2 regions of the Kitasatospora sp. NPDC036993 genome follow, and region 1 is predicted to be linked to the other one. Evidence: riboswitches for the same ligand, from Rfam matches in the RefSeq annotation. Region 1 holds a riboswitch; the other holds the start of a gene.
The links. Region 1 has a riboswitch for thiamine pyrophosphate ahead of thiO (glycine oxidase ThiO). Riboswitches for the same ligand answer to the same signal wherever they lie in the genome.

Region 1 (10,737 bases):
ATGGCGGAGGACCTCTCGGTGGCCGGCCTGGTCACCCTGGCGATCTTCCACCCCTGGCTGGCCGCCACGGTCGCCGGCGTGGTGCTGGCCGTCGGCCTGCTGCTGGTCTGGCTCGCGGTCAGCAGGATCCGGGCCTTCCGGGCCCGCCGCCGCGAACGCAGGGCCGCCCGGGCGGCCGCGGACGGATCGCCCGCCCGGCCGACCTAGGATCAGGTGCCATGGCACAGATCGTCATCATCGGCGCAGGAATGAGCGGGCTCGCGGCGGCCTCCCGGCTGGCGACCCTCGGCCACCGGGTGACGGTCTGCGAGGCCGGCGGCACGTACGGGGGCATGGTCGGGCGGTACGAGCGCGAGGGCTTCGCCTTCGACACCGGGCCCGGCCTGCTCACCCTCCCCGCGGTCTACCGCGACCTCGCGCTGAAGACCGGCAGGGAGCCGCTGGAGCAGCTGGTCGGGCTGGCCCCGGTCGACCCGGAGAGCCGGCACCTGTTCCCCGACGGCACCGCCGTCACCCTGCCCAACGCCTCCAGGGGCGGCGTCGGCCAGGCCCTGGACGCCGCCTTCGGCGCGGGCTCGGGCGCCCGCTGGAGCGAGGTGATGAACCACGGCCGGACGGTCTGGGAGGCCACCCGCCGCCCGCTGCTGGAGGAGCCGCTCCCGGCCGAGCGCGGCGTCCTGTCCCCGGCCGACCGGGCCGTCCTGGAGGCCGACCCGTACCCCGTCCCGCCGCGCACCGGCCTGGCCCGGCTGCGCAAGCCGGTCCGGTGGACCCTCGACACCGTCGCCCGGCGGCAGCTCGACGGCCACCCCGGCCTGACCGCCCTGCTGGGTGAGGCCGCGCTGCGGTACGGCCTGCCGCCCGGCCAGGCCCCGGCCGGGGCCACCGTGCTGCCGTACATGGAGCAGTCCTTCGGGGTCTGGTACGTCCGGGGCGGCCTGCGCGCCCTCGCGGACGCGGTCTACCGGCGCTGCGAACTGCGCGGGGTCGGGTTCCGCTTCGACACCCCGGTCACCCGGGTGGTCGTCGAGGGCGGCCGGGCCCGCGGGGTCGAGACGGCGGACGGCCGGATCGACGCCGACCTGGTGGTCTCCGCGATGGACACCGCCGCGCTGTTCCGCCACGGCCTCGCCGAGTGGCCGGGGACGGAGCCCGACGGGTGGGAACCGTTCGAGGTGCCCGGCCGGTTCAGCGTGCTGCTGGCCCTGCGCGGGCCCCGGCCCGAGGGCACCGTGCACCGGACGGTGGTGCACGCGGCCGACCCGGCCGCCGAGGAGAACGCCCTCACCCTCTCGGAGCCGCCCTGCGAACGCCCCACCGTCCAGGTGCTCCGCCCGGACGACCCGTCGCTGCGGCCCGACGACGCCCACGAGAGCGTGGTGCTGACGGCGACCGTCCCGGCCCAGGGCGACGTCGACTGGACGGCCCCCGGCGTCGCCGACCGCTACGCCGACCGGCTGCTCGCCCACGTGGACGCGGCCGGCCTGGGGCTGCGCGAGCGGGTGCTGTGGCGGGTCGTGCGCACCCCGGAGGACACCCGCAGGGAGACCGGCGCCCTCGGCGGCTCGGTCGCCCGCCCGGTGCTCGCCTGTTCGTTTCCGGGGCTGCACGCCGCCAACGAGTCCCCCGTCCCCGGCCTCTACCTGGTCGGCGGCAACGCCCACCCCGGCGGCGGGCTGGCCCGCGTCGGCATGTCGGCCTGCATCGCCGCGGGCCTGATCGGCCCGGCCTGACGGCCTGCGGCTCAGCCCTGGTGCCAGGTGTTGTCCTGCTGCTGGTAGCCGTAGTTCTGGTCGTACACCGGCTGCTGCGGGATGCCCTGGGTGTGCTGCTCGGGCTGGGGCTGCCACTGCTCGTGCTGCTGGGGCTGGGCGTTCGGGTCCCAGGGCTGCTGGTGCTGCGGCTGGTAGCCGGCGTACTGGTCCTGCTGCTGGCCCTGCTGCTGCGGGTAGCCGCCGTACGGGTCCTGCTGGTACTGGGGGTAGCCGCCGTAGGGCTGCTGCTGGTCGTAGGCGAAGGCGGGCTGCTGCTGGGTCTGCCACTGCTGCTGGTCGTAGCCGCCCTGGTAGGTGGCGGCGTACGGGTCCTGGGGCTGCTGCGGGATCTGCGGCTGCTGCTCGTAGTACGAGGTGGCGTAGACGCCGTCCTGGGCGATTTCCTGCATCTCGAAGGCGGCGGTCTGCTCGACCTCGGGCACCTCCGCCGGGAGCTCGTCCGGTACCGGAACCTGCACCGCGGCCGGGGTCTCCTCGACCGCGCTGACCTCGCCGATCCGCTTCCGGGCGACCGCGGCCGCCGCCACCGCGGCGGCGCCGCCGGTGAGGGCGCCGAGCAGCGGCACCTTGGCGAGCGGGCCCGGCAGGCTGCCGTCGGACTTCCGCAGCGACCAGCCGGCCTGGTGGCCGCGCTTGACCGAAAGGGTGACGAAGGTCTGGCCGACCGCGAACAGCGCGGCGCCGGCCCCGATCACCACGACCGACCCGAGGCTCATCCCGGCGGCCACGCCCAGGAAGCCGGTCAGGGCCAGGGCCCGCCAGTGCAGCGGCGCCCGGTTCTGCAGCAGCACCTCCGCGACCAGCCAGAGCGCCACCACCGCCAACGCGACGTACAGCAGCAGGTATCCGATGCCCATCCGCCCGCTACCTCCAGCTCGCGTGCCCACGCGTGTGCGGCGACTGTACCGGTTCAACGGCCGGGGTACCGCATCGCGTTCCCACCCCCCGGACACCGGCCGCACACGTCCGGGCCCGCCACCGTCGGTACGGTGACGGGCCCGTGAACACCCGGCGCCGGCGCCGCGGAGACACCCGCCCGGCCCGGTCTCCCGGCGCCGGGCCGGGCCCGCCGCTCAGCGCTGGTGCAGCCCCAGGTTCTGGTAGATCTCCAGCGTCGCCGTCGAGTGGTTCAGCGTGATGAAGTGCAGACCGGGCGCGCCCTCGGCGAGGAGGCGCTCGGCCATCGCCGTGGCGTGCTCCATGCCGATGGCCCGCAGCGCCGCCGGGTCGTCGATGGCCGCCCGCAGGCGGGCCTCCAGGTCGGCGGGGAAGGCCGAACCGCTGAGCTGCGGGAAGCGCTCCAGCTGCTTGGCGTTGGTGACCGGCATGATCTCCGGGATGATCGGCGTCTCGCAGCCGGCGGCCGTCACCCGGTCGCGCAGCCGCAGGTAGTCGTCCACCTCGAAGAACATCTGGGTGATCGCGTAGTCGGCCCCGGAGCGGACCTTCGCCACGAAGTGCCGGATGTCGTCGTCCCAGTCGGTCGAACGCGGGTGCATGTTCGGCGAGGCGGCGACGCCCACGCAGAAGTCGCCGATGCCCTTGATCAGCTCCACCAGCTCGTAGGCGTACGTGACGCCCTCGGGGTGGCTGACCCACTCGCCCATCGGGTCGCCGGGCGGGTCGCCCCGGACCGCGAGGACGTTCCGGACGCCCTGGTCGGCGTACTGGCCGATGATGTTGCGCAGCTCCGCGATCGAGTGGTCGACCGCGGTGAGGTGGGCGACCGGGGTCAGCGTGGTCTCGGTGGCGATCCGGCCCACCATGTTGACCGTGCGTTCGCGTGAGGAGCCGCCCGCGCCGTACGTCATGCAGACGAAGTTGGGGTCGAGTGGTTCGAGTCGCCGGATGGCGTCCCAGAGTTTCTGCTCGCCGACCTCGGTGCGCGGCGGCATGAACTCGAAGGAGAAGGAGCGCTTGCCGGCCGTCAGGAGTTCGCGGACCGTCAGTGCGCGATCCGTCCTCGTGGAAGCGATGCCGAGTGCCATGCTGGCAGGCTATCCGGCGTTCGAAGGGGCCGGACAACCCAGGTCCATTTATTGAGACAACAAGTGGACGGCGTTCCGGTTCGCCCGGCGCCTCTCCGCGGCACCTCCGGGAGCGCCCCCGGCGCCGCCGCTCGCACATCCGTTCCCAGTCGCCCCGCTACGCTTGCTGCACCCCAGCGAACCAGCGGAGCCCCATCGTGACCTCGTCCAGCACCCGGCCGGCCAACCCCAGCGCGGCCAATCCCATTGACGTGGAGGACGTCCGCACCCGCGTCAACGCCGCGCTCGCCGCCTTCATCGACGGCCAGTCCGTGCTGCTCGGCAAGATCTCGCCCCAGCTGGTCCCCGCCGCCGACGCGCTGCGCGACTTCCTGCTGGACGGCGGCAAGCGGCTGCGCCCGGCCTTCTGCTACTGGGGCTGGCGCGGCGCCGGCGGCCCGGCCGGGGGCGCCACCGGCGAGGGCATCGCCAACGCGGCCGCCGCCCTGGAGCTGCTCCAGGCGAGCGCCCTGGTGCACGACGACCTGATGGACCGCAGCGACACCCGCCGCGGCCTGCCCTCGATCCACCGCCGCTTCGAGGCGCTGCACCGCGACAGCGGCTGGCGCGGCGACCGCGAGCAGTACGGCACCTCCGCCGCGGTGCTGCTCGGCGACCTGCTGCTGATCTGGTCCGACGAGCTGTTCCTGCGCTCGGGCCTGGACCCGGCCGCGGCGCTGGCCGCGAAGCCGGTGTTCGACCTGATGCGCACCGAGGTCATGCTCGGCCAGTACCTGGACGTGCTGGAGCCGGTGGCCGGCGACTCGACGGACGAGGGCGCGCTGGAGCGGGCGCAGACCGTGCTGCACTACAAGTCCGCGAAGTACACCATCGAGCGGCCGCTCCAGGTGGGCGCGCTGCTGGCCGGCGCCGGTCCCGGGCTGGTCGAGGCGTACGGGGCGTTCGGGCTGCCGCTGGGCGAGGCCTTCCAGCTGCGCGACGACCTGCTCGGCGTCTTCGGGGATCCGGCCGTCACCGGCAAGCCGGCCGGTGACGACCTGCGCGAGGGCAAGCGCACCCTGCTGGTCGCGCACGCGATGCGGGGCCTGTCGGCCGCGGACGCCCGGCACCTGGACGGGCGGCTCGGCGCGCCGGACCTCGCGGCCGAGGAGGTCACCGGGCTGCGCGGGCTGATCGCCCGCAGCGGCGCCCCCGAGCTGGTGGAACGCCGGATCGAGGAGCTGATGCGGCAGTCGCTGGCCGCGCTGGAGGCGGCGCCGCTCGCCGACGAGCGGGCCCGCACGGTGCTGCTGGCACTGGCCGAGGCCGCCACCGTCCGCAAGTACTGACGGACGGCGGCGGCCTCCGGGCCCGCCGTACGGCCCGGGTGGGTCAGAACCCGGGTGGTCAGAACCCGGGTGGTCAGAGCGCGGCGCGCACCCGGCCGGACAGTTCGGCGGCGGCCGCCCGCGGGTCCGCCGCGGCCGTGATGGCCCGGACCACGACGATCCGGCGGGCCCCGGCGGCCAGCACCTCGTCCAGGTTGCCGAGGTCGATCCCGCCGATCGCGAACCACGGCCGGTCGGTGGTCCGCTTCGCCGCGTACGAGACCAGGCCGAGGCCCGGCGCCGGGCGGCCCGGCTTGGTCGGGGTCGGCCAGACCGGACCGGTGCAGAAGTAGTCCACCCCGGGCTCGTCGATCGCCGCGTCCACCTCGGACTCGGCGTGGCAGGAACGCCCGATCAGCACGTCCTCGCCGAGGATCGCCCGGGCGGCCGGCACCGGCAGGTCGTCCTGCCCGAGGTGCAGCACGTCCGGCCGGGCCGCGTGGGCGACATCGGCGCGGTCGTTGACGGCCAGCAGCCTGCCGTGCCGGCGGCAGGCGTCGGCGAGGACCTCCAGGACCTCCAGCTCCTGCCTGGCCTCCAGGCCCTTGTCGCGCAGCTGGACGATGTCCACCCCGCCGGCCAGCGCCTCGTCCAGGAAGTCGGCGAGGTCGCCCTGCTCCCGACGGGCGTCGGTGCACAGGTAGAGCCGGGCGTCGGCCAGCCGGGTGCGCGGCGTGTCCGCCGCCATCAGATCAGCATCGCCTGGGCGCGGCGCTTCACCTCGGTGCCACGGTTCTCCCGCAGCGCCTGGATCGGGCTGCCGGGCAGCGACGGGTCCTCGGTGAAGAGCCACTCCAGGATCTCCACGTCGTCGTACCCGCAGTCCCGCAGGACGGTCAGGGTGCCGGACAGGTGCTTGACCAGGCCCGGGCCGTCGATGAACGCCGCCGGGACCTGCAGCGACTTGTTCGGCCCGCGCCGTACGGCGATCAGGCCGCCGTTCTTGACCAGGTCACGTACCTCGGTGACCCGGACCCCCCACTGCTCCGAGATGTCGGGCAGGTACATCCAGTCGGTGACCAGGGCTTCAATCTTGCTTTCGATCTCACTCACGCCACCAGACTGCCACCTCCACGGCCCACCGCGCACCAGGCGCTACCCCGCGACGGCCGCCTTCAGCGGCACCGCCGGGTCGGCCGCGCGGGCCGGGTCCAGCGCGGTGCCGCGCTCGATCAGCTTCCGCCCCTGGGTGAGGTCGCGCGGCCGGTCCACGGTCAGCAGCGCGCTCGGCACCCCGTCGCGCAGCCAGAGCACCGACCAGCCGGCGTCCTGCGGACTGCCGCGCCGGAGCGGCTCGTCGCCCTCGGCGTGCCGGCCGGCGTACTGGACCATCCGCCCGAACTGCTCGGACCAGAAGTACGGCACCGGGTCGTAGGCCGGCGCGTCCGCGCCCAGGACGGCGGCGGCCACCGCCTCGCCGGACTGCAGGGCGTGGTCCCAGTGCTGGACGGCCAGCCGGGCGCCGGCCCGGGCCGAGGGGTAGCTGACGCAGTCGCCGGCCGCGAAGACCCCGGGCAGCGAGGTGCGCAGCCGCCCGTCCACCACGACGGCGCCGGCCGCGTCCAGCTCGACCCCCGTGCCGGCCAGCCAGCCGGTCGCGGGCCGGGCGCCGATGCCGACCACCACCTCGTCGGCGGGCAGGTGCGAGCCGTCCGCCAGCAGCACCGCGCCGGGCTCGACGGCGGCCACGCCCACCCCGCAGCGCAGGTCCACGCCCGCCTCGGCGTACCAGGCGGCCATCGCCGAGCCGATCTCCGCCGGCAGCGCGCCGGGCAGCGGCGCCGGACCGGCCTCGGCCACGGTCACCTCGCAGCCCGCCGCCCGGGCCGCGGTGGACACCTCGGCGCCGATCCAGCCCGCGCCGACCAGCACCAGCCGCAGCCCGGGGCGCAGCAGCGCGCGCAGCGCCAGGGCGTCGTCCAGGGTGTGCAGCAGGTGCGCCCGCTCGGCTCCGGGCAGGGCGCGCGGGACGGCGCCGGTGGCGATCACCAGCGAGCCGTACGGGAGGTCGCCGGCGTCGGTGTGCAGCACGCCGGGGGTGAGGCCGGTGGCGCGGCGGCCGGTGAGCAGCTCGATGCCGAGCCCGTCGTAGTCGATGTCCAGGGCGGTGGAGTCGGTCTTGCCGAGCAGCACGTCCTTGGAGAGCGGCGGCCGGTCGTACGGCGCGTGCGGCTCCTCGCCGACCAGCGCGATCCGTCCCCGCCACCCGCCCTGCCGCAGCTTGAGGGCGCACTGCGCCCCGGCCAGCCCGGCTCCGACGACGACCACCTGATCCGTTGCGCTCAGCTCTGCCACGCCCGTCACTGTACCCAGCGGCCGGACGGCGGCCGCGGGCCGTCCCGTCCCCCGTACGGGCCCGCGGCCCCTCCGCCGTCCGCCCTGCGTACGGGCCTTCGGCCGGGCCGACCCCCGGCGTTATGGTGGGAGCACCACACGGGAGCCCGGCGCACCGGGCTGAGAGGCGGGCTGACACGGCCTGCGACCGTCCGAACCTGATCCGGGTCATACCGGCGAAGGGAGAAGAGCTGCCTTGTCACGCTTGCTACCGGGCGCCCGCACGGACGTCCTGGTGATCGGCGGGGGCATCATCGGCCTCGCCGTCGCCTGGCGGGCCGCGCAGCGCGGCGTGCGGAACGTGGTCGTGGTCGACCCCGATCCCGGCCACGGCGCCGCCGGGGTCGCGGCCGGGATGCTCGCCCCGGTCACCGAGCTCCAGTACGGCGAGGAGCCGCTGCTGCGCCTCGGGATGGCCTCGAACGAGCGGTACGCGGCGTTCGCCGCCGAACTGACGGAGGCGAGCGGCGGCCTGGACACCGGCTACCGCCGCTGCGGCACGATCGCCGTCGCCCAGGACTCCGACGACCGCGCGGAGCTGCGCGAACTGCACGCCTTCCACCAGCGGCTCGGCCTGGACTCGACCTGGCTGACCGGCCGGGAGGCCCGCAGGCTCGAACCGATGCTCGCCCCCGGCGTGCGCGGCGGCCTGCACGTCGCCGACGACCACCAGGTCGACCCCCGCCGGCTGCTCACCGCCCTGTCCGCCGCCTGCGAGCGCGCGGGCGTCCTGCTCCACCGGGCCGAGGCGGTCGAGCTGCTGGTCGGGGGCGGCCGCGCGGTGGGCGCCCGGCTGAGCACCGGCGGGACGGTGACCGCCGGGCAGGTCGTCCTCGCCGCCGGCCCGCACAGCCACCGGCTGCCCGGCCTGCCGCAGGACGTGCTGCCCGCGATCCGTCCGGTGAAGGGCCAGATCCTCCGGCTGCGCGTTCCCGAGTCCTACCGGCCGTTCCTCTCCCGCAACGTCCGCGCGGTCGTCCGCGGGCAGCACCTGTACGTCGTCCCGCGCGAGAACGGCGAGCTGGTGGTCGGCGCGACCACCGAGGAGCAGGGCTACGACACCACGGTCACCGCCGGCGGGGTGTACGAACTCCTGCGGGATGCCCACGAGTTGATCCCCGGGATCACCGAACTCCCGCTCGTGGAGACCTCCGCGGGCCTGCGCCCCGGCTCGCCGGACAACGCCCCGCTACTGGGCCCGACCGCCCTGCCCGGCCTGGTCGCCGCCACCGGCCACTACCGCAACGGCGTGCTGCTCACCCCGGTGACCGCGGACCTGGTCTCCGAGCACCTGGCCACCGGTGAAGTCCCCGATCTGGCCCGGCCGTTCACGCCGCTGCGCTTCTCCCCCGACCGCTCCACGACGAAGGCCTCCGCATGACCGAGACCGCACCCCCCGAGACCGCCTCGCACGGCACCGCACCGCACGGGACCGCACCGCACGAGATCGCCCTGACCGTCAACGGCGAGCCCCGCAGGACACCCGCCACGACCACCCTCGCCGAGCTGGTGGCCACCGTCAGCGCCGCCAACACCGGCGTCGCCGCCGCACTCAACGAGGCCGTGGTGCCGCGCAGTTCGTGGTCCGCGACGGCACTGAGCCCCGGCGACCGGATCGAGATCCTCACCGCCGTACAGGGAGGCTGAACCAATGGCCGACGACCTTCTGACCATCGCCGGGACGTCCTTCTCCTCCCGGCTGATCATGGGCACCGGCGGCGCGCCCAGCCTGGAGGTCATGGAGCGCGCGCTGCTCGCCTCCGGCACCGAGCTGACCACCGTCGCGATGCGCCGGGTCGACGCCACCACCCAGGGCTCCGTCCTGGACGTGCTGACCCGCAACGGCATCCGGGTGCTGCCCAACACGGCCGGCTGCTTCACCGCCGGCGAGGCCGTGCTGACCGCCCGGCTGGCCCGCGAGGCGCTCGGCACCGACTGGGTGAAGCTGGAGGTGATCGCCGACGAGCGCACCCTGCTGCCCGACCCGATCGAGCTGCTGGACGCCGCCGAGACTCTGGTCGACGACGGTTTCACCGTCCTGCCGTACACCAACGACGACCCGGTGCTGGCCCGCAAGCTGGAGGACGTCGGCTGCGCGGCCATCATGCCGCTGGGCTCGCCGATCGGTTCGGGCCTGGGCATCCGCAACCCGCACAACTTCCAGCTGATCGTGGAGGGCGCCGGCGTCCCGGTGATCCTGGACGCCGGCGCCGGCACCGCCTCCGACGTGGCGCTGGCGATGGAACTGGGCTGCTCCGCGGTGATGCTGGCCTCCGCGGTGACCAGGGCTCAGGACCCGGTGCTGATGGCCGAGGCGATGCGGCACGCCGCCGAGGCGGGCCGGCTCGCCCGCCGGGCCGGCCGCATCCCGCGCCGCTTCCACGCCGAGGCCTCCTCCGCGATGGCCGGCCGGGCCGATCTGGACACCCGGGAGCACCCGGCGTTCTGAACGCGCCGGTGGGACCGTGTCACAAGCCGGGCACAGCCGGGCCGGCGGGCGGTGTCCTCCGGGCCCGGCCGGGCGCGGCGGCACTAGACTCACCGGGTGGACATGGCACTGCACGACCCCCTGATCGGTAGCCTGCTCGACAACCGGTACCGGGTCGAGCAGCGCATCGCGACCGGCGGGATGTCCACCGTCTACCGGGGCACCGACACCCGGCTGGACCGGGTGGTCGCGCTCAAGGTGATGCACCCCTCGCTGGCCGGGGACGAGGGCTTCACCGCCCGCTTCATCCGCGAGGCCAAGGCGGTCGCCAAGCTCACCCACCCCAACGTGGTCAACGTCTTCGACCAGGGCGCGGACGGCGGCCACGTCTTCCTCGCCATGGAGTACGTGCCCGGCCGCACCCTGCGCGACCTGCTGCGCGACCGCGGCGCGCTGTCCGTCCGGGCCGCGCTGGACGTGCTGGAGCCGGTGCTCGCCGCCCTCGGCTCCGCCCACCGGGCCGGGCTGGTCCACCGCGACGTCAAGCCGGAGAACGTGCTGATCACCGAGGGCGGCCTGGTCAAGGTCGCCGACTTCGGCCTGGTCCGGGTGCTCGGCACCGCCGACGGCGCGCCCACCTCGACCAGCACAGCCACCGGCGGCACGGTCCTGGGCACGGTCTCCTACCTGGCCCCCGAGCAGATCCTCCCGGACGCCCCCACCGACCAGCGGGTGGACGTCTACGCGGCCGGCATCCTGCTGTACGAGATGCTCACCGGCCGCCGCCCGCACACCGGCGACAACCCCGTCCAGGTCATGTACAAGCACCTGCACGAGAACGTCCC
Region 2 (10,737 bases), on a different contig from region 1:
ATCGAGCAGCGGGCCACCGGAGTTGCCGGGGTTGATCGAGGCGTCGGTCTGGAGGGCGTTCATGTACGAGGCCTGCGAGCCGGTCTCGTCGCCGGAGGCCACCGGACGGTCCTTGGCGCTGATGATGCCGCTGGTGACGGTGGACTCCAGGCCGTACGGCGCACCGATCGCGACGGTGGCGTCGCCGACGTTGACCTTGTCGGAGTCGGCCAGCGGCAGCGGGGTCAGCTTGCTCTTGGGCGGGTTGTCGATCTTGATCACGGCGACGTCGTAGCCCTCGGCGTGACCCAGCACCGAGGCGTTGTAGGAGCTGCCGTCGGCGAACTTGACGGTCAGTTTGCCGCCGCTGAGGGTCGGCGCGACCACGTGGTTGTTGGTGAGGATGTGACCCTCGGTGTCGAAGACGAAGCCGGTGCCGGTGCCCGACTCGCCGTTGCCCTGCGCCTTGATGGTGACGACGCTGGGCAGCGCCTTCTGCGCGATGGCGGCGATCGAGCCGGGGGCCGGCTCGTTCTTCTGGGTGTCGCTGGCCTGGACGGTGGTGCTGCGGTGGTCGTCCGCGGCGGTGTTGCGGTCGGCGCGGTCGGCGACGCTCACGCCGAGCGCGCCGCCGGCCACACCGGCGACCAGGGCGACGGCCGCGATCAGGCCGACCAGACGGCTGCCCTTCTTGCGCGGACCGCCGGGGCCGCCCGGAGCACCGGGGTAGCCGAGCGGACCCGCCGGCGCGCCGGGGTAGCCCGCGCCGCCGGCGGTGGAGTCGTGGGTCGGGCCCCAGCCGCCGAGCGGCTGGCCGGCACCGAAGGGGTGGTGGCCGTGCGCGGCGGGACCGCCGGGAGCGACCGGGGCCGCACCGTACCCCTCGTGCGCGGCGGCGCCGTACCCCTCGTGCGCACCGGCGGCGGGGACGCCGTGGGTCGGGGTGGCGTACGGGTTGGCGGCCGGCGGCAGGGCCGGTGCCGCGGGCGCGACGGGGGCCGCCGGGGCCTGCGGGGCGGGCGGCAGCACCGGCGGCGGCGCGTCGATGTAGCCGGTGGCCGGGTCGACGGCCGGTTCCTCGGCGGCGGGCGCCACGGGGGCCTCCGGCGCGGGGACCTTGGTGAAGGCGACGGTGGGCTTGTGCCCGCCCTCCACCGGTACGGCGTCGACGGGCGCGGCCTCGACGGGCGCGACGGCCTCCGCGGCCTCCGGCTCGGGCACCCGCCGGAAGGCCATCGTCGGGTTGTGCCCGCCCTGAGCGGGGCCTTCGGAAACGGCCTCGGCCGCCCCCTGGCCGGCGGGCTGCTCCCCCTGCGGCCCGGTGGGCCCAACCTCGCGCTCAGTGCTCACGGACGACCTCCATAGCTGACAGAACCAAGGACCATAGTTTTTCGCACAGTCGATTCGATTGCCGTAAGGACCCCTCTGAAGAACTCATAAGAATCCTTAGCCGGTGCCGACGGCCGGGGCTCCCCTCCCCCGCCGGACGTCCCGCGATGCGGACCCCACGTCCTTCGGCCTTGGGCGTTCGCCCCCGTCCCGGTTAGCCTGTCGCTCCAAACTGACACGCGGGAGCTTGGACCCACCAGGCTGAGAGTGCGCATGTCGACCGTACGCCACCGGAGTGACGGACGTTCGAGGGGGCGCTGACCGCCGGAACCTGTCCGGGTAATGCCGGCGTAGGGAGTATCGGCCATGCCGCCTGCTTCGCCATCCTCTTCTTCGGGCGCACCCGCGTCCAAGGGTTTCCCCGATCCCGCGTCCGAGGGTCTCCCCGGTCCGGCGGCCGCCGCCGTCCTGGAGCGCCCCGCGCAGCACGTCGAGGCACCGCTGGTCCTGGACACCGAGCCGCCGCGCACGCTGCGCTTCCGGGACCACTTCGCGCTCTGGATGAACCTGGGCGTCAGCCTGATCGGCTTCACCACCGCCGCCACCGTGCTCGGCGCCCCCGGCAGCGAGCTGTCGCTGGCCGCCGCGGTGACGGCGATCGTGGTCGGTACGGCGGTCGGCACCGCGATGCTCGGCGTGGCCGCGCTGATCGGCGCCCGCACCGGCGCCCCCGCGATGGCGAACCTGCGCGGGCTGTTCGGCACCCGGCTGTCGTACCTGCCGACGGTGCTGAACATCGTGCAGTGCGTCGGCTGGGGCGTGTTCGAGCTGCTGACCATCTCGGCGGGCGCGCAGACCGTCGCGCACACCACCGGCTACCGCTGGCTGTTCGTCCTGCTCGCGGGCGCGCTGACCACCGCGCTGACGATCTGGCCGCTGGGCTCGATCGCGGTGCTGCGCCGCTTCGTGGCCGGGGCGGTCGCGGTGGCGATGGTGTACCTCACCGTCCAGCTGGGCCGCCAGGGCGTGCCGGACCCGGGCGCCGGCAACTGGCACGGCTTCCTGGGCGCCACCGACGCGATGATCGCGATGTCGGTCTCCTTCGTCCCGCTGGCCGCCGACTACACCCGGCACTCGCGCACCCCGCGCTCGGCGTTCTGGGGCAGCTTCTCCGGCTACACCATCGCCCAGGTCTGGTGCTACGTGCTCGGCCTGATGGCGCTGCTCCAGTCGGACGGCGACCCGAACCGGATCTTCGACTCCTTCCTCGGGGTCTGGGCCGGCTGGCTGTTCCTGCTGGTGCTGGTGCTGCGCGAGACGGACCAGTCCTTCGCCAACGTGTACTCGACCGCGATGTCGGTGCAGAACCTGCTGCCGAGGGCGGACCGCCGGGTGCTCTCCGGCGCGATCGGCGTGCTGACCACCGTGCTGGCGCTGCGGATCGACCAGTTCACCGACACCTACAGCAACTTCCTCGGCCTGATCGGCTCGGTGTTCGTTCCGCTGCTGGCCGTGCTGGCGGTGGACTACTTCTTCGGCGCCGGACGCCACGGCTGGAACCTCTCCGCCGACGCGCCGTCCCGCTGGCTGATGCTGCTGCCGTGGACGCTGGGCTTCGCGGTCTACCAGCTCATCGCGCCGACCGGGGTGGCCGACTGGTGGACGGACTTCTGGACCTCCGCCCGGGAGGCACTGCACTTCACCCCGCAGGAGTGGACCTCGGCCTCGCTGTTCGCCTTCCTGGTGCCGGCCCTGGCCACCTGGGCGCTCACCCCGCTCACCCGCCGCGCCGCGCGCTGACGCCGGGGGCTGCCACCGGCGGCGCTCACCGGGGTCTGCCGGGCCCCCCGGGAGCGGCCACGACCGCCGGGGCCGGCAGCGCCACCACCGCCCGAAGACGGCCCCACAGGTTGGGGCCGTCTTGGTCTGCGCGTCACTTCCGCCGCCTATCGTTGGCCCTGTGACCAGCCCAGACCTGTCCTCGACGGCGGCGCGCACCGTGCCGCCCGTCCAGGTGATCGCCCACCGCGGTTCCTCCCACGCGCTGCCCGAGCACACCCTCGCGGCCTACCGGCGCGCGCTCGACGAAGGCGCGGACGCGCTGGAGTGCGACGTCCGGGTCACCGCCGACGGCGCGCTGGTCTGCGTGCACGACCGCCGGATCGGCCGGGTCTCCAACGGCCGGGGCACCGTTTCGGCCATGACCCTCGCCGAGCTGGAGGCGTACGACTTCGGCGCCTGGAAGACCGGCCGCCCCAGCACCGACCCCGAGCTGCGCGGGGTGCTGCGGCTGGAGCGCCTGCTGGAGCTGGTGGTGGAGTGCGGCCGCCCGGTGGACCTGGCGATCGAGACCAAGCACCCGGTGCGCTTCCGCGGCCGGGTGGAGGCCGAGCTGCTGCGGACGCTGGAGCGGTTCAAGATCGGCGCGACCCCGGAGGGCGACCGCCCGTCCGCCCGGATCATGAGCTTCTCCTCGGTCGCGCTGAACCGGGTGGCCGCCACCGCGCCCGGGTTCCGGCGGGTCTTCCTGTTCGAGCGGACGCTGCCGCTGCTCGGCCGGCTGCGCGCGGACTCGCCGCTGCCGGGCGGGGCCCGGATCGCCGGCCCCGGCATCGAGCTGGTCCGGGCCCGCCCGCAGCTGGTGACCCGGCTGCGCGAACTCGGGCACGAGGTGCACGTGTGGACGGTGGACGAGCCGGCCGACGTCGAGCTCTGCCTGGAGCTGGGGGTGTCCGCGATCATCACCAACCGGCCCGCGGAGGTGCTGGCGCAGCTCGGCCGGTGAGCGGGCGCAGGCACCGTACCCACGGCCGTACCCGGCATCACGCCCGGCGCCACACCGCAGCAGACTGATCGCTCTGGTCAGCAGTCAAACCTTCCTCGCACGAAATTGCCGGAATTCTTGCGCGCGAGCGACAGAGGGTGAGCACGGAATGACCTGATGTCCACCTTCGGTCGCTTCGCTCGAAATGGGCTCGCGGGATCGTCCGGTGCTCGTTTCCGACGCATTACCAAGGGGCATCTCTCCCTCGGCATACGCTGAAGGAGGTCCGGGGGTGGCGTTGATGGTGGCGCGTGAAGTGCCGACTTCATCGACCATGGCAGTGCCGCACGGCCCAGCGAGTGTCGGGGTCGCACGGCGCCGACTGCGTCGAGATCTGGGTGACCGGCAGATACCGGAACCGGTCATCGATGATGCTGTTCTGATCCTTTCCGAGCTGTTGAGCAATGCCTGTCGGTACGCCCGTCCGCTCGGCCCGCTGCCGGCCCTGGGCCGCAGCGCCAAGGCCGAGGTGCTCGGGCAGGTGCTGGTCGGCGTCCCGTCCGGGGCGCACGCCGCACCGGGCGGCCGGGAGCCCGCCGAGGGCCCGGCCGAGCCGGCCGGCGGGGTGCTGGTCCGCTGGCAGATCCACGCCGACGGAGTGCTCACCCTGGAGGTCACCGACGGCGGGGCGGCCACCCGGCCGCTGCCCGCGAGCCCGTCGCTGACCTCGCGCGGCGGCCGGGGCCTGAGCATCGTCGACCAGCTGGCCGGCGACTGGGGCGTGCGCGACGCGCCCGGCGAGGTCACGGTCTGGGCGGCGCTGCCCGCCAGAGCCCGGCACGCCCGGCGCACCGGAGGCGATGCCCGTAGCGCGTGAGCCGGGCCCGGGGAATGTGTCGTTAGGCTTCCCGGAACACAGGACCACCGTTCCCGGGAGAGCCGCACCATGGGCAAGAAGGCCGCCAAGAAGGCGCCGCAGCGCCAGTCCACCACCGCCGTCACGGGCGAGATCCCCGTGGTCGGGGCCCGGGAGGACTGCCCCTGCGGCTCGGGCCGCCGGTACAAGGCGTGTCACGGCCGGGAGGCCTCCCACGCGGTGCAGGAGCTGGTGCAGCGCCCGTTCGAGGGCCTGCCCGGCGAGGCCGACTGGGTGGCGCTGCGCGAGCTGGTGCCCGCCGCCACGGTGCCGCTGAAGCTGGCCGCCGGGGTGGCCGAGGGCGCGAGCGGCGACGTCCCGTCGGTGACGCTGGCCACCGTGCTGCCGCTGGCCTGGCCGGCCCTGCGCCGCCAGGACGGCTCGGTGCTGCTCGGCCTCCAGACCCAGTCCGCCTCCGGCGACCTCAGCCGCGACCTCGCGGACGCCCTGGAGCTGGCCCTGGCCACCGAGCCCGGCAGCCCGGTGCCGGCCCGCCGGACCGTCCCCGGCGGCCGCCGCCTCCAGGACCTGCTGGACACCACCGCCGGGTTCGAGCCCGTGGTGCACACCGGATTCGAGTTCTGGCTGGAGGACGCCGAGTCCGCCACCGGTGAGGTCGCCGCCTCCCTGGAGCGCGCCAACGCCTCGGCCATCCCGACCGAGAAGCTCGCCGGCGTCGACGCCGCCTACTGGTGCGGCACCCCGGACAAGAACCACCTGCGCTGGGTGATGACCGTGCCGGAGGAGCAGCTGCTGGACGCGCTGGCCCGGCTGAACGCGGCCGGCGAGGCCTCGCTCGGCCAGGACACCCGCCTGGTCGGCTCCTTCCGCGCGCACGGCCTGACCGTCCCGGTGTGGGACCTCCCGCTCACGATGACCGCCGCCGACTGCGAGAAGCCGGCCGCCGAGTTCGCCGAGCGGCTCGTCGCCGTACTCGCCGACGGAACCCCGCTGACCGCCGAGGAGCGGCGCTCCCGCGCGAACCTGGTGAACCGTCAGGTCACCCTGAACTAAAGCGCGCAGGATCCGCGTGATACGCGTCACATTGTCGCGCTGAACGCGCAATTTCCGGGCGTGGAGGGCGTCTTGGAAATTGGCGCGGGCGCGGATCCTTGTTACTGTCTAAAGAGTCCGGCCGCTGGTGCATCCCCCGTCGCCAGCGGCCGGATCTTTTGTTTTCCGTAACACCCCGGTGGACGGCCCCGATGCAGACCCGGTTCCGGTGATCCTCAGTAGGCCGAACGTCCGTGGTTCAACCGGACCGTCGCCTCCACCAACTCCCCCAGCAGCGGCCCGACCTGCGGCAGCCAGACCCCGCCGCCGGCGCCCGGCCGCGGGGCCAGCACCCAGCGCACCGGCCCGGCCGCGCCGCCGGGCGGCAGCGACAGGAAGCCGCCGGGCCCGTGGTAGCGCAACGACCCGGGTACCCAGGGGAGTTGGGCGAGCATCTCACCGAGCACGTCCAGTGAGTACGGGGCCACCAGCAGTGCGTAGCGGCCCGGCATCGCCAGCACGGGACCGAGCGGCAGCCGCAGCGCGCCCAGGTAGACCAGCGCCCGCGCACCGGCCGCCGCGGGCAGGCTGACCGCCGAGACCGTGGGGCCGGTGGCGACGATCACCGGTGCGTCCGGGCTCTTCCGCTCCCACCACCAGCGCACCATCCGGGCGTCCGTGGTGGCGGCCAGCAGCGAGGGGTCGTGCGGGTGGGCGCCGGGGACGGTGCAGTCCGGGTCGCCGCAGGAGCAGCAGCCCTCGCGCAGCACGGCGCCCGGCACCACGGGCCAGCGGTGGTCGACGGCGGCCGTCAGGGCCGCGGTCAGCCGGGCGGCGCGTTTCTCCGACCGGTCCTTCGGGTTCTCACGCATGGCGCTCGTTCCTTTCCCTGACCGCTCGCTTCGCTCCGCCCCGTCGGCGTCCGTCGGGATCCTCCGCGCGGGCCCGCCGCGGCGCGGGCCCCGGGCGGCGCGGGGCGGGGCGGGGCGGCTGGGCGGACGGCGCGGCTACGACGTGGAACAGGTGTGGAGCACGACATGAAGGGCCGCGCACCGGCACAGCCCTTGGAACGAGAATCCCGTACGCGACCGGATGGACGCCGCCCGGGCGCGCTTGGTTCCACCGTACGAGTGAGAGAGTTCCGGCCGGCCCGGCTCGCGGGCGGCACGGACATACGATCCGGACGGCCGCCCGGGCCGTCCTCCCCGTTCTGCCCGCTCGCGGTCCGCTCCATGCCTCCGGGCCCGTGCGGCGCGCGCACGACCCCCTCGCGCCCCCGGCCGGGTCACGCTGGACGCGGAACCGGGCACCGGCCTCGTCCTGGATCTGGACATGCCCCGAATGGCCTGTGTAGAAGTGGTGGCATTGCTGTCGATCAATGACGAGTAGTAGCGAATCGAGGCGAAACACGCCCTTTGGCCGTGCTCGCTCCACATCGGCCTATCTGGGGGTCTCGCATGGCACGTAGCACCGCGTCAGGAGTGGCGGCATGAACGAGTCCCACCCGTCGACGGCCCTCCCCTCGACGACGACCGCCGAACCGGGCGAGCCCGGCTGCGCAGGCGGGCTCACCGTCCTCGATCCGCCGGGACGGACCGGCCCCGCCGACGCCCAGGACGGCACGACGGACGACGGCTCGGCGGGCGACCGCACGGCGCAGTCCGCCGCGGTGCAGGACCGTTTGGCCGGACGTCTGTCCGATATCACCAGCCTGCACGAGCACACCGAGCGGCTCGCCAGGACCCGCGGTCTGGCCGCCACCCTGGACACCGTCCTCGCCTCCGGCGCGGCCCTGCTCGGCGCCCGCCGCGGCATGCTGGTCACCAGGCTGCCCGGCGGCGGCCCCGGCCAGCCGGTCGGCCACGGCCTCGACCGCGCCAGCCTCGGCGCCCTGGAGACCGTCCCGACCGAGCAGAGTCTGCTGGCCCGGCTGCTGCGCGAACGGGACCGGCCCGCCCAGCTGCACTCCCGCGACCTCGCCGAGGACCCGGCCATCGGCGCCCGGCTGCGCGAACTCGCCGTCCACCTCGGCTTCGGCGGCGCCTTCGGCCTGCCGCTCGCCACCCCAGAGGACGGCCCGCTGGCCGCCGCCCTCTGGTTCTACGACGAGCCCGCCGAGCCGACCGAGTGCCAGCGCGAACTCGCCCGCCACTACTGCGAGATCGCCTCCCCGCTGCTCGCCAAGCAACTGGAGGCGGACCGGATCTCGCGCACCACCGAGGCGCTGCGCCGCGGCCTGCTGCCGGACCGGCTCCCCCAGGCGGCCGGGCTGCGGCTGGCCGCCCGGATCGTCCCGGCCGGGCTGGACCGCTCCAGCGGCAGCGACTGGTACGACGCGATCCCGCTGCCGGACGGCACCATCGGCCTCACCGTCGGCTCCGTCTCCGGCGACGGCCCCGGCGCGGGCCCCGGCTCCGCCCCCGGCGCGGCCGCCGCGATGGGCCGGATCAGGGCCGCGCTACGGGCGTACGCGGTGCTGGAGGGCGAGGACCCGGTCTCCGTCCTGGGCGACCTGGAGCTGCTGCTCAAGACCACCGAGCCGACCCGCACCGCCACCGCCGTCTACGCCTGGGTGGAGCCCGAGGAGCGCCGGATCACCCTGGCCGGCGCCGGGCACTGCCCGCCGGTCCTGGTCGGCCGGCACGGCGCCGAGTTCGTGGAGACCTCGCTCTCCGCCCCGCTCGGCATGCTGACCTGCTGGGAGGCCCCCGGGGTGGACTTCACCGCCGAGCGCGGCGACACCCTGCTGCTCTACACGGAGGGGCTGGCCCGTCGCTGCGGCCCGACCCTGCACGCCGGGCAGGCCAACCTGCGCCGGGCCGCCGCCGACGCCCCGCGCGACGTGCGGATCGACCCGGACCGGCTCTGCGCCCACCTGCTGGCCGTCTGCCCGGCCCCGGAGGCCGTCGGCGCGGACACCGACGACCTGATGCTGCTGGCGGCCCGCTTCGACTGAGCCCGGGCCGGGCTCCGGCCGGCCGGAGCCCGCTCCGGGGCGTCCCGCGGGCCGCTCCGACCGGGCCCGAACAGACGAGCGGCCGGGCGTCCGTACCATGGACGCACGGCCGCCCGCGCGTGTCGCGATCCGACACCTCCCCCGAGGGGCGGCGGTACCACCCCCAAGGAGGCGTTGCACGTGACCGAGGACCGTACCCCCGCGGTGGCCGAGAACCCCGAGGCCGAGGGCGGCGAGGAGGCCGAGCAGCCCAAGGGCCGCAAGAACGGCCTCTACGGCGAGATCTCCGACGCGCTGGCCGACTCGATGAAGTCCGGCTGGGCCGACACCGAGCTGCACGGCCTCGCCCCGGTCGCCCAGGCCCCGTACGCGGTCGAGCGCCGCGCCAAGCTGTCCGCCGCCTTCCCCGGCGAGCGTCTGGTCGTCCCGGCCGGCAACCTGCGGGTGCGCTCCAACGACTGCGACTACGCCTTCCGCGCCGCCAGCGAGTACGTCCACCTCACCGGTGACCAGACCGAGGACGCGGTGCTGGTCGGCGAGCCGACGGGCGCGGCCGGCCACGAGTTCACGCTCTACCTGCTGCCCCGCTCGAACCGCGAGGACGGCGAGTTCTGGCTGGACGGCAACGGCGAGCTGTGGGTCGGCCGCCGGCACAGCCTGAGCGAGCAGGAGCAGCTGCTCGGCCTGCCCGCCCGCGACGTCCGCAAGGCCGCCGAGGAGCTGGCCGCGAAGGCCGCGGACTCCGCCGTGCCGACCCGGATCGTCCGCGGCTACGACGCCGGCCTGGAGGACGCGCTCGCCGACGCCCTGGACGCCGACCGGGACGCCGGGCTCAAGGAGTTCCTGAGCGGCCTGCGGCTGGTCAAGGACGAGTGGGAGATCGGCGAGCTGCGCGCCGCCTGCGACGCCACCGTCAAGGGCTTCACCGACGTGGTCCGCGAGCTGGGCCAGGCCGTCAGCACCTCGGAGCGCTGGATCGAGGGCACCTTCTGGCGCCGCGCCCGGGTCGAGGGCAACGACGTCGGCTACGGCACCATCGCCGCGGCCGGCCCGCACGCCACCACCCTGCACTGGGTGCGCAACGACGGCGACGTGCGTCCCGGCGAGCTGCTGCTGCTGGACGCGGGCGTGGAGACCCACACCCTCTACACCGCCGACGTCACCCGCAGCCTGCCGATCAACGGCCGGTTCACCGAGCTCCAGCGCACGATCTACGACGCGGTGTACGAGGCCCAGGAGGCCGGCATCGCCGCGGTGAAGCCCGGCGCCCGGTTCCGCGACTTCCACGAGGCCTCGCAGCGCGTCCTCGCCGAGCGGCTGCTCGCCTGGGGCCTGCTGGACGCCTCGGTGTACGACGTCGAGAAGGTCCTGGAGCTCGGCCTCCAGCGCCGCTGGACCCTACACGGCACCGGCCACATGCTCGGCCTGGACGTCCACGACTGCGCCCACTCGCGCCGCGAGGAGCACGTCGACGCGCTGCTGGTGCCCGGCATGGTGCTGACCGTCGAGCCCGGCCTGTACTTCCAGCAGGACGACCTGACCGTGCCGGAGGAGTACCGCGGCATCGGCGTCCGGATCGAGGACGACATCCTGGTCACCGCCGACGGCAACGAGAACCTCTCGGCCGGCCTGCCCCGCCGCTCCGAGGACGTCGAGGCCTGGATGGCCTCGCTCGCCTGAGCCCCGGCAGCTGACAACGGGCGCCTGACAACCGGCAGCCGGCAACCGGCACCCGGCCGCCGGCAGCCGAGAGGGCCCGGCCTCCCGAGCAGTGGGAGGCCGGGCCCTCGGTCATCGGCG

Region 2: another riboswitch for thiamine pyrophosphate. It lies ahead of ACZ7C5_RS00540 (purine-cytosine permease family protein); the one in region 1 lies ahead of thiO (glycine oxidase ThiO).

The regions. Positions count from the first base shown of each region.
Region 1 covers NZ_JBVJRP010000011.1:212,384-223,120, forward strand. The annotation lists gene ACZ7C5_RS24520 (DUF4126 domain-containing protein) at 1-207, shown strand, start outside; gene ACZ7C5_RS24525 (phytoene desaturase family protein) at 219-1,733, shown strand; gene ACZ7C5_RS24530 (hypothetical protein) at 1,745-2,632, opposite strand; gene metF (methylenetetrahydrofolate reductase [NAD(P)H]) at 2,849-3,763, opposite strand; gene ACZ7C5_RS24540 (polyprenyl synthetase family protein) at 3,961-5,091, shown strand; gene thiE (thiamine phosphate synthase) at 5,165-5,818, opposite strand; gene ACZ7C5_RS24550 (Rv2175c family DNA-binding protein) at 5,818-6,183, opposite strand; gene ACZ7C5_RS24555 (NAD(P)/FAD-dependent oxidoreductase) at 6,226-7,434, opposite strand; TPP riboswitch at 7,554-7,666, shown strand; gene thiO (glycine oxidase ThiO) at 7,661-8,845, shown strand; gene thiS (sulfur carrier protein ThiS) at 8,842-9,111, shown strand; gene ACZ7C5_RS24570 (thiazole synthase) at 9,116-9,913, shown strand; gene pknB (Stk1 family PASTA domain-containing Ser/Thr kinase) at 10,016-10,737, shown strand, end outside.
Region 2 covers NZ_JBVJRP010000001.1:110,688-121,424, forward strand. The annotation lists gene ACZ7C5_RS00535 (S1C family serine protease) at 1-1,329, opposite strand, end outside; TPP riboswitch at 1,538-1,682, shown strand; gene ACZ7C5_RS00540 (purine-cytosine permease family protein) at 1,675-3,108, shown strand; gene ACZ7C5_RS00545 (glycerophosphodiester phosphodiesterase) at 3,269-4,093, shown strand; gene ACZ7C5_RS00550 (ATP-binding protein) at 4,365-4,949, shown strand; gene ACZ7C5_RS00555 (DUF5926 family protein) at 5,019-6,002, shown strand; gene ACZ7C5_RS00560 (bifunctional DNA primase/polymerase) at 6,218-6,853, opposite strand; gene ACZ7C5_RS00565 (PP2C family protein-serine/threonine phosphatase) at 7,471-8,937, shown strand; gene ACZ7C5_RS00570 (aminopeptidase P family protein) at 9,118-10,617, shown strand.